DNA from 3 places in the Kribbella sp. NPDC056951 genome. Region 2 is predicted to be linked to each of the others. Evidence: riboswitches for the same ligand, from Rfam matches in the RefSeq annotation. Region 2 holds a riboswitch; each other region holds the start of a gene.

Region 1 (3,254 bases), on a different contig from region 2:
CACCGCAGACGACGTCGACCGCCTGCGCGCGCAACCGCGATGGCCCGAGTCCATCACGTTCGCCGCGGCGCTCCACGAGCGGATGGGCGCCGCGGTCCACTGTGTCCCCGGATTCGTCCTCGACATCGAGAACCCCACCACCGTCGGACTCGGCGACACCTTCGTCGGCGGCTTCCTCGCAGCCGTCGCCGAGCCGCGTTCGTTGCGGTAGGCAAGTTCTTTAGAAGTTCGGCTGCGCCCAGCCGAGGTAGCTGTTGAAGTACGGCAGGCTCGCCTTGCCGATCCTCCCGTTGACACTGGTCGCCCAGAAGTTGCCGTCACCCGTCGCGATGCCGACATGTCCGTAGGAGCTGATGTTCCAGAACACCAGCGCTCCCTTCGGCGGGTTCAGGTCACCCCGGTGCGCCGCGCCCCGCCGTACGGCGTCGTTCCAGTTGGCGATCGCCGACGCATAGATGCCGGTCCGGCCATACGCGTTCTCGACGGCCTTCTCGCAGTACCCCTGGTACGACGTGGAGCCGTTACGGGCCCTGAACCACGCGATCGCGTCATCGGCCCGCGACTGCGGACCGAACGACGTACTGGCGATCGGCGCCGGCGCGGGAGTTGCTGTCGCGGTGGCCGGAACAGTGACGACCAGCCCGCCGAGCACGGCGGCGGTCGCGGTCAGACGCGTGAACGAGCGAACAAAAGCTGACCTCATGATGGTTGCCTTTCACTCTCAACTGCGACGGGAGGGCTTGTTCCGTCAAGGCAAGCAGAGCGTGACCGCGTTGTCGCAGTGGGCAACGGAGGAAACTCACGAAGACCTGATGTGTTAGGTAGGCAATTTACGGATCGTTGCCCGCCGTCACATGAAGGTTGCTCCGGACTGATCCGGATGATCCTTGGGCGCAGACATCCCGGCCAGGAACGCAGCATAGAGTCCCGCCACGGTCTGAATGGTCGGCAGATCCACTGCGACGTGGAACGCCGCCGGATCCACAGCATCGATGGAGATCATCCCGAACAGCGTGTCACCCGACGCGACCGGCACCGCCATGAACGAGCGGTACTTCTTGCGGGGGTTCCAACCGACCGCCGGAGTCTCTCCCTCGACGTAACGCCAGGTGCGGGGCTCCCGCGCATCCAGCGCGTTGAAGGTCTCCGTGCCGCGGCCGCCGTCGCCCTCGAACACCGCGCGCATCGGCTTGGAATTACCCCGACCAGCGCGGTGCCGGAACACCAGACGACGATCGGAGATGTCGCCTTCCACCAAGTACAGACACACTCGCACACCGGCGTCTGCTCCACCATGCAGATTGGCGAGACCAGCCAAGGTGGCCGTCTCCGCCGCGCCGGCGAGTCGCTGTCTCGGCAATGTCTCGCCGGGGTCCAGCTGCGCGAGCCCTCCCAAGTGTTCCGCCAGCGGGGCGATGACACCGTTGACCGTCTGCACGCGAAACGCGATCTCGTCCTTCTCGCGGGCGCCTGCCCGCTTCGCCCGCATGCCGGCCTCCCAGGCCAAGAACGCCGGGATGGCGACGATCACCGCGGCACACACCATCCCCATCAGCCGGATGATCTTCTTCCGGTCGCCGGAGAAGATCCACCACCCGGTCTGGCCAGGCAGCACCTCGCCGTAGTCGACCTGCAGCGCCCAGGCCCCGAGCCCGGCCGCGATCACCACGCCCCACAGCGACAACCGCCACCACGACAGGCGGCGGTACCAGGGACGCACGTCGGGGGCCTCCGACCTGCGACGCCCGTTGAATTCGAGCATGCACAACTCCCAACGCCTGTGAAGTTAGCTGTCGGGTTCGGGCTGAGAGTCAAGACCCGGTCCGCTCCCGCGGACTTCACCCCAAGGGTCCCGACCACTCACAGTCGAGACTCCAACCTCCTGGGTCCCCCACCCCTGCCACAGTCCTTCGAGGGGAGTCCGTGTGTCCGGCAGGGTTCGGCGTTGACACACAAACAGTCCAGTTACTCACTGGACTGTCGGCGACAGTAGCAGAGCGATGCCGGAACGGCTCGCAACGTCGCGGGACACGCTCAGCGTCGGCGTTTCGCCTTGTCTACAAGGCTTGTCGACACGGCCGGCGGAATCCGGCGCAGGCCGAAACCTCTCGCCACGCCGACACTTCGCGCACATTCGGTCATCCCAACGGCGAATTCAGTCGGGGTGCCGGACTTCTCAGGCCCTGCCGGCCAGCCGTTCTGCCAGACCGCGGAGGCCGATGAGACGCAAGAGCTTCACTCTTGTCTCGAGGGCGCGTCGCTGCTCTCGCTCGCGGACGTCGGCAGCCGCGGCCGCTTCGCTCTCAGCGCGTACCCGAGCGAAGTATTCGTCGGGGTCTCGCGCCGCGGCGACGGCTCGTTCGGGTCCGGACATATCCCCTAGCGGCTCCACAACATTCCCCTCAGCGATTGCTCGTGGCACGACCCTGGCACGAGCCGAGCCCGAGCAACAGGCACCCGACCGCACAGTGTCCCTAACGTGATGATCTTCAACCACTTTCACCTTTACGCGAATCTAACGTAAGCCTCAACGGTCGAATCCGTCCCCAAGTCACACAGAACCTGCGCGAGCACTCCGGACGCGGTCGCGTTCGTACGACGAGTCTCGCCACGAACCCGCATCGTTGGGAAGGCCAGAGCTCGGGGCATCCAGGGGCAGCCCCCAAACCCCTTTCAGAGCTGACCGCGCGCCCGAACCCGCCAGATGACGGCGACAGATCGACGAGGTATCGGTCAGAGCAGGTTCGCGGTGACCAGGTGCTTTTCGACTTGGGCTATCTCGTCGGGGTTGAGGGGGATTTGGGGTGGGGCCATGGTGCCGGATTCGATGATGCCGCGGAGGTGGAGGGCTGCTTTGAAGGCGCCGAGGGCGGAGGAGCTCACGCCCATGCGGGTCGGGTCGCCTACTCGGATCAGGTCGAAGAGGCGGATTAGGCGTTCCTGCTCGGTGCGGGCGGCTTCCCAGTTGCCGGCGGTGGCTTGGTTGACGAGGTTTACATAGCCGTGGGGGTCTACGTTGCCTAGGCCTGGGACTACTCCGTCGGCGCCCATTCGCAGGGCGTTGTCGACGGTTAGTTCGGAGCCGGTGAGGATGCTGAAGTTGGTGATGTCGCCGCGGTCGCGGGCGCCCAGGATGACGTTGCGTAGGCCGGCCTCGTCGCCGCTGGAGTCCTTCAGGCCAGCCAGTACGCCGTCCGCCGCTAGCTGCAGCACTAGATCCGCGCCGAGTTTGGAGTGGACGGAGACCGGGAGGT
Region 2 (3,254 bases):
CCCGGACCCTGGATGAGCGGGCCGGGGCGCAGGTGTTCCTGAAGGCGGAGAACTTCCAGCGGATCGGGGCCTTCAAGTTCCGCGGCGCTTTCAACGCCATCAGCCGACTCTCGCCAGATGAGTTGTCAAGAGGCGTCACCGCCTACTCATCGGGGAACCACGCCCAGGCGGTGGCTCTGGCGGCTCAACTCGTGGGCAGCAAGGCGGCAATCCTGATGCCGGCTGACGCGCCGCCGACGAAGGTCGCAGCCGCCAAGGGGTACGGCGCGGAGGTCGTCAGCTATGACCGCTATACGCAGGACCGGGCCGCCCTGGCCACGGAGCTGGCCAGGGACCGCGGGATGACGCTGATCCCGCCGTACGACCACTACGACGTGATGGCCGGGCAGGGGACGGTTGCGCTCGAGCTGATCGAGGAGGTCGGCCAGCTCGGCGCGCTGCTGGTTCCGGTCGGCGGTGGCGGGCTGATGGCCGGCTGCGCGACCGCGGCCACGGCGCTGTCGCCGGGGATCCGGATGATCGGTGTCGAGCCGGCCGCCGGCGACGACCACGCCCGATCCTTGGCAGCCGGGGAGCGGGTGACGATCGACGTACCGCGGACGATTGCCGACGGTCAGGCGATCGCGACGCCGGGCGAGCTGACGTTCACGATCAACCGGCGGTTGGTGGGGGCCTTCGCACTCGTCACCGACGAGGAGATCCTGGCCGCGATGACGTTCGCGTTCGAACGGCTGAAGATCGTCCTCGAGCCGAGTGGGGCGAGCGCGTTGGCGGCCCTGCTGGCCGGGCGGATCCAAGGGCTGCCCGAGCGCGTCGGAGTGGTGCTGAGCGGCGGGAACGTCGGCCTCGAGCGCTTCCAGGCACTGCTCGCACAAGGCTGAATTCGCAAGGAACTCAGCCGGACCTGAGTACGCACTGTGCTCGTTGTCACAGACAGCGACTATAAAGTGTGACCCAGCTCACATCGAAGCTCTCATTTGGCGCCTCCGGCACGCTCAGACGCGCTCAGGACACCAGATGTTCACCAAGACTCATTGATCCGTCAGAGAGGCTCTGAGGGCCTTTTGAGAGGGTCTCTGTCGATCTGAGGGTTTGCGTCGTGATCGTTCTGTTATACAGTCGTCGGCGGTTCGGTAAACAACACGAACTGCACAGGTGTCACGCCGAGCTCTGCCAGGCACCTGCGCTCCCCTCGAACAACCAATGGCAGAGGTGGGGGACCCAGGAGGTTGGGGCCCGACCGTGAGTGGTCGGATCCCTGGGGTGAAGTCCACGGGAGTGGACCGGGCAAGATTTCCCAGCCCGAACCCGACAGCTAACTCCGTAGGCGTCGGGAGACAACCATGCCCGTCACTGCCCGACGGACGTCGCTTTCGCGCGCCGTCAGCCATACCGAGTCCGCCGCCATTCGGACTCTCCCGAAGCACCGCAAGCCTTCCCGGTCCGCAGCTCCGCGGGCCGCGGCCGCCGTACTGTCCGTGGGTCTCGCCGTCAGCGGCGGCGCCCTGGTCAGCATCGCCGCCGCTCCGACCACCGCCTCGGCCAAGGCCCTGAGCCCGGCCCAGGTCCGCGGTCACGCCACGATCAAGAGCCGCCCGCTGCTCCGCAAGGGTGACTCCGGCCCGACCGTGAAGTTCGTCCAGCGCGCCCTGCGGCTGGGTCCGGACGGCTACTTCGGCAACACCACCGTGGTGGCCCTGAAGAAGTTCCAGCTGTCCTGGGGGATCAAGGTCAGCGGCACCACCGACCACGCGACCTGGGGTCGCCTCACCTGGGCCGCGAAGCACAAGGTGCTCTACGGCAACAAGGGTGGCGTCAAGGCCGACATGTTCCGGGCCAAGGTGCTCCGCGAGGCCGCGAAGCTCAAGGGCACGCCGTACCGCTACGGCGGCACGTCGAAGCGCGGCTTCGACTGCTCCGGCTACACCGGCTTCGTGTACCGCGCGGCCGGCAAGAAGATGCCGCGCACCTCGCGTCAGCAGTACGCCGCGACGAAGCACATCAGCCGCGCGGCCGCCAAGCCGGGTGACCTGGTCTTCTTCAAGAACGGTGGCGGCAGCGTCTACCACGTCGGCGTCTACGCCGGTGGCAACCTGCTCTGGCACGCGTCGAAGCCGGGTACCCGGATCGGCAAGGGCAAGATCTGGACCAAGAGCGTGGCCTTCGGCCGCGTCTGACCTGACTGTCAGGTCCTCCCCCGTCAGCGCGCCCTCCCCCCGGGCGCTCTGACCCGAGACCGGCCGCGGGATCGTCGACCCCCACCCCTCCGACGATCCCCCGGCCGGTTTCTCTTTGTTGCTAGTCGTCCGTGAGCAATCCGGCCTCATAGGCGATGATCGCGGCCTGGACCCGGTTGGTCGCGGCCAGCTTCACCAGCAGCCGGGAGACGTGCGCCTTCACCGTGGCCTCGCTCATGAACAGCTTCTTGCCGATATCGGCGTTCGGCAGCCCGCTGCCGACCTCGACCAGCACCTCGCGCTCCCGCTCGGTGAGCTTGCTGACCCGCTCCTGCCCGACCCGGCGCCGATCGGCGCGGGAGTCCTTGGCGTAGTGGCCGATCAGGCGCCGGGTCACCGCCGGCGACAGCATCGCGTCCCCGGCCGCAACGACCTTGATTGCCTGCACCAACTCGCGCGGAGGCGTGTCCTTCAACAGGAACCCGCTCGCCCCGGCCTGCAGCGCCCGGAAGACATAGTCATCCAGGTCGAACGTCGTCAGTACGACGACCTTCGGCGGATCCGGCAGCGCCTGAACCGCACGAGTCGCGGCCAACCCGTCGAGCCGCGGCATCCGGATGTCCATCAGGACGACGTCCGGCCGGTGCTTGGTCACCATCGCGGCGGCATCGGCGCCGTCATCGGCCTCGGCCACCACCTCGAGCTCACCATCGGACTCGAGGATCATCTTCAACCCAGCCCGAACCAGCGCCTCGTCGTCCACGATCAGCAGCCGTGTCATCGCTCCCCTTCACCCAGTGGTGAGACCTTGTCCACCTCAACCGGTGAGACAGTCTGGCCGCTCGGCCACGGCAACCAGCCTTCGACCCGCCAGCCGCCGTCCGCTGTCGGACCGGTCGCCAGCCGGCCGCCAACCAGTACGACGCGCTCGCGCAGACCGACCAAACCGGCCCCGGCACCTGGGAGCAGTGAATCAGCCGCGACCGGCCGAATGTTCGTCACCCTCACCGTCACACCTTCGCCCCGCCCGCCGGATACCAGTACTTCGGTCGAGGCGCCGCGGGCGTGCTTGTGCAC
Region 3 (3,254 bases), 210 kb from region 2:
AACACGACGAAGCAAACGACATCTGGTACGAGTGCGACTACGACTCGCGGAAAGGTATCTACACGTGGATGATCGTTCCACCCGTTGAGGATTAGGGCGAGACGGCAACGGTGGGCGATCTCGGCCAGCGATCGCCGTATGTACCCAGTTTCAGGACCTGACCTCGCGCCGATCCGGCAGACCCTGCGGCGCCGCACAGGCTGCGCACGGCAGGTCACAGATCTGCATCTAACACCTCATGGGATAGCGAAATACATCCCGAATCGTTCCTTCTGTGTACATACACACACTCGCGGTCCTGTTGCTGAGCCTCTTCGCGTGTAAAGCTGTTCTTACCCGACCGAGTAGGGGGCTATCGTGAAGGTCGTCAAGGACACTGGCAGCGTCGAGCGCGCCAAAGAGGTAGCTCGGAACCCCGCTGAGTACTTCGCTCGCGGCCGGGCGGAGGTGCGGGCCGAGGCGCGTAGACCTCGGCCATCATCAAGCACTACCCCTCATAAGCCAGAAAACTAGGCCTTCGGGTAGCTATCGAATCTCGTGTAGTTTGCACAAACGGCAGCGAACGCGTCCGCGATGACCTGAGCAGTTCGAACATGATCCTCGGTGATCGCCTGCGGGTCCGGGCTGTCGATGGTCACCATGCCGAAGACGTCCCCCTCTCCACCCGAGACGTGGAGCGCAGCGAACGCCTTCCATGCCTTGCGCTTTGCCCACTCGATGGGCGCGCCGGCCTCGCCGAGATGCCAGATTCGGGGCTGCCGCGCGTCCAGCGCTTTGAACGCCTCGTCTCCGCGCTTCCTGTCGCCTTCCCGCATCACCAAGGTCGGCTTCTTCCGATCGCCTCGTCGGTCAACGGCCCGAAGGATCCGGTTCGGCGTGCTCCCCTCCACCTGCCAATAGATGACACGAACGTCGGACACACTCCCGCCGAGGTACTCGACAATGCCCGACTGCATCGTCACCAAAGCCTCGCCGTACAGGCGGGCCGGCAGCGTTTTCTGATCGTCAGAGAGCGTGCTTGGGTCGAGGCTCCCGAGGTTGATCGACGTACCGATGAGAGGCCGCAGGATGACCTTGGAGAGGAGCAACTGCTCCTCTAGCTGCTTATGCGCGTCCATCAGTTCGGCGTGCTGGCGGACGATCTCGTCCTCCTTCTCCCCGAGCCGATGCTCTCGGCTAGCGAGCTCCCGTTCCCGTTCGGAAATCTCTGCAGCGGATGTGCGGTACTGCACGTACTGCGCGACTATGACCAGCAGAGCACCAGCGATGACGGCGGTGAGGCCAAAATACGTCAGGAAGTTCTCTCGGGTCGCGTGAATGAACCACACGTCGACGCTTCCGTGCGCGCCCGGCGCTTTGACTTGCGTCCACCACCCAATCGCGGTGGAAACAGCACTCACTCCATTGAGCGCGAACCATCGGAAGGGCAGCAGCTGCTTCCAAGGCCGGCGCGCTGACTGTCCCGCCGGTTGACTCGCGGCTGGCGGCAAGGCGGGCGCCGTCGCCTGACGACGCTCGGTCTCGGTCATGGTTGTCTCCCGACGCCTGCGGAGTTAGCTGTCGGGTTCGGGCTGGAAAGACTTGCCCGGTCCACTCCCGCGGACTTCACCCCAGAGTCCCGACCACTCACGATCGGGACCCAACTTCCTGGGTCCCCCACTCCCGCCATATGGTGTTCGAGGGGAGCGAGCGCGCCTGGCAGGACTCGGCGTTGACACACCCGCGGTTGGACAGTAGGTGTGTCCAGGTAGCAGCCGAGATTACACCTATCGCTGCCCCCTGTATCGGGAGAACGCGGCGCGCCGTGAATGCGCCTCCGGATATACAAGTCTTGTGCGCCGCGGTGCGCCTTGTAGTGCTTCGTTGCACCACCATGGGCCGAGCCTGCGTCGGCGCACTTCACCCAACGTGCCGCTTCTCTGGAAATTGTCGGTGGGGTCTGGGATCGTGCTGTGGTGTGAAGCTGACGGCGAAGGACTTCGGCGGTGTCCGACTAGAGCATCTGTCCGGCGTGACGGCCGCCGAGTTCGCTGAGGTTTGGCAGGCGATCGAGGACCGCGCCGACGAGCTGAGCGCTGCTGGCCGCGACAGTGATTTCGTGACCGGAATGCTCCAGACGTGCCGCTGGATCGCGGAGTATAGGTGGTGGGCTGGCGAAGTCGTTCCGTCCCCGATCACCGGGCAGTCCATGCCGGCCACTCCGGAGCTGATCGAGGCCGAGGTTGTCGCTGTCGAGCAGGCCGTCCGGGCTCCCTCGCGGGTCGGCAGGCCGGACTACGTTGGTGGCGTGTGGGCCACCTTCATGTGGACATGGCGGGGTTCCGGCGTACCGCCGCTGAGGTCTCCGAGAACGCAGGCCTCCTGACACGAGGAGAGGGCCTCAGTGCGCCATGGACGGTGCACTGAGGTCCTTTCGCAGTTGAGGCGACTACACGCACCGTGGGTTCCGCAGACCGGCTTGCAGGCCGCTGGCGATGGTGCGTTCGGCCTCGCCTGCGCCGAGTCCGATCTGGTGAGCGGCGGTGATCAGCTCGCCGTGGACACGGCTTTGATGGAGGGCACCGGACGGCAGGAGTCGTCCGAGGGCGAACGCGGCTTTGTTGAGCTGGTGATTGCGGCTGCCGGGCGCGGTGGCCAGCAAGGTGTCGAGCTCGCTGGCCAGGGCCGCGAGCCCGTACGCGGTGGCGTTGTGCAGGACCGCAGGCTTCACGCTGCTTGAGCCGGCCGGCGTCGGGGCGGGAGCGAGTGCGGTAGAGATCCAGTCGGGTAGTGGTGCTGGCGTGCGGATGATGTGGACGATGTACCGGTTTGCGGCGACGACTGATCCGGCGGCGACGACGTACCCGCCGCAACCTCGGGTGTCGATCTTCCAGCCGAGCCGACCGGCGGTGTTGCCCAACTGCTGCCCTGCGGGTTGCCGGAAGTACAGGTGGGTTCCGCCGGAGGCGGTGGTCACGGTCCAGGTCGCAGGCAGCGGCTCGTGCTGTGCGGCCAAGGACTCGAGTACGGCGCGGCCGTCGGCAAGTCCCGCCAGCGAGGGTGGCGCCGTCTCGGAAGGAGTTCTGGGGCGGTCGAGGTCGACGACCAGCAGACCTGACCGGCCGGTGGCCACGCCGATGTTGTAGGGGGCTTGCAGCCACAGGCGGTTGATCGTGCGGTGGTCGAGGGTTGCAGCGGCTTCCCAGTCCTTGTCGACGGCGGGCACCTTCCGGCCGGGCGCCAACGGGAACACCGCGAGTCCCCGGTCGGCGTGC

What was found. A riboswitch is a leader RNA that binds a small molecule or an ion and turns the genes downstream of it on or off. The one in region 2 is predicted to bind cyclic di-AMP.
Region 1: linked by a shared signal. The riboswitch ahead of ACFTSF_RS26240 (hypothetical protein) and the one ahead of ACFTSF_RS03615 (C40 family peptidase) in region 2 are both predicted to bind cyclic di-AMP.
Region 3: linked by a shared signal. The riboswitch ahead of ACFTSF_RS04565 (hypothetical protein) and the one ahead of ACFTSF_RS03615 (C40 family peptidase) in region 2 are both predicted to bind cyclic di-AMP.

Annotation. Positions count from the first base shown of each region.
Region 1 covers NZ_JBHUQZ010000007.1:94,507-97,760, reverse strand. Annotated here, with positions in the region: gene ACFTSF_RS26250 (ADP-dependent glucokinase/phosphofructokinase) at 1-211, shown strand, start outside; gene ACFTSF_RS26245 (CHAP domain-containing protein) at 221-703, opposite strand; gene ACFTSF_RS26240 (hypothetical protein) at 851-1,762, opposite strand; cyclic di-AMP (ydaO/yuaA leader) riboswitch at 1,762-1,955, opposite strand; gene ACFTSF_RS26235 (dihydrodipicolinate synthase family protein) at 2,734-3,254, opposite strand, start outside.
Region 2 covers NZ_JBHUQZ010000001.1:758,103-761,356, reverse strand. Annotated here, with positions in the region: gene ACFTSF_RS03620 (pyridoxal-phosphate dependent enzyme) at 1-881, shown strand, start outside; cyclic di-AMP (ydaO/yuaA leader) riboswitch at 1,152-1,344, shown strand; gene ACFTSF_RS03615 (C40 family peptidase) at 1,344-2,177, shown strand; gene ACFTSF_RS03610 (response regulator transcription factor) at 2,299-2,958, opposite strand; gene ACFTSF_RS03605 (histidine kinase) at 2,955-3,254, opposite strand, start outside.
Region 3 covers NZ_JBHUQZ010000001.1:970,176-973,429, reverse strand. Annotated here, with positions in the region: gene ACFTSF_RS04565 (hypothetical protein) at 510-1,529, opposite strand; cyclic di-AMP (ydaO/yuaA leader) riboswitch at 1,529-1,721, opposite strand; gene ACFTSF_RS04560 (hypothetical protein) at 1,958-2,365, shown strand; gene ACFTSF_RS04555 (bifunctional DNA primase/polymerase) at 2,429-3,254, opposite strand, start outside.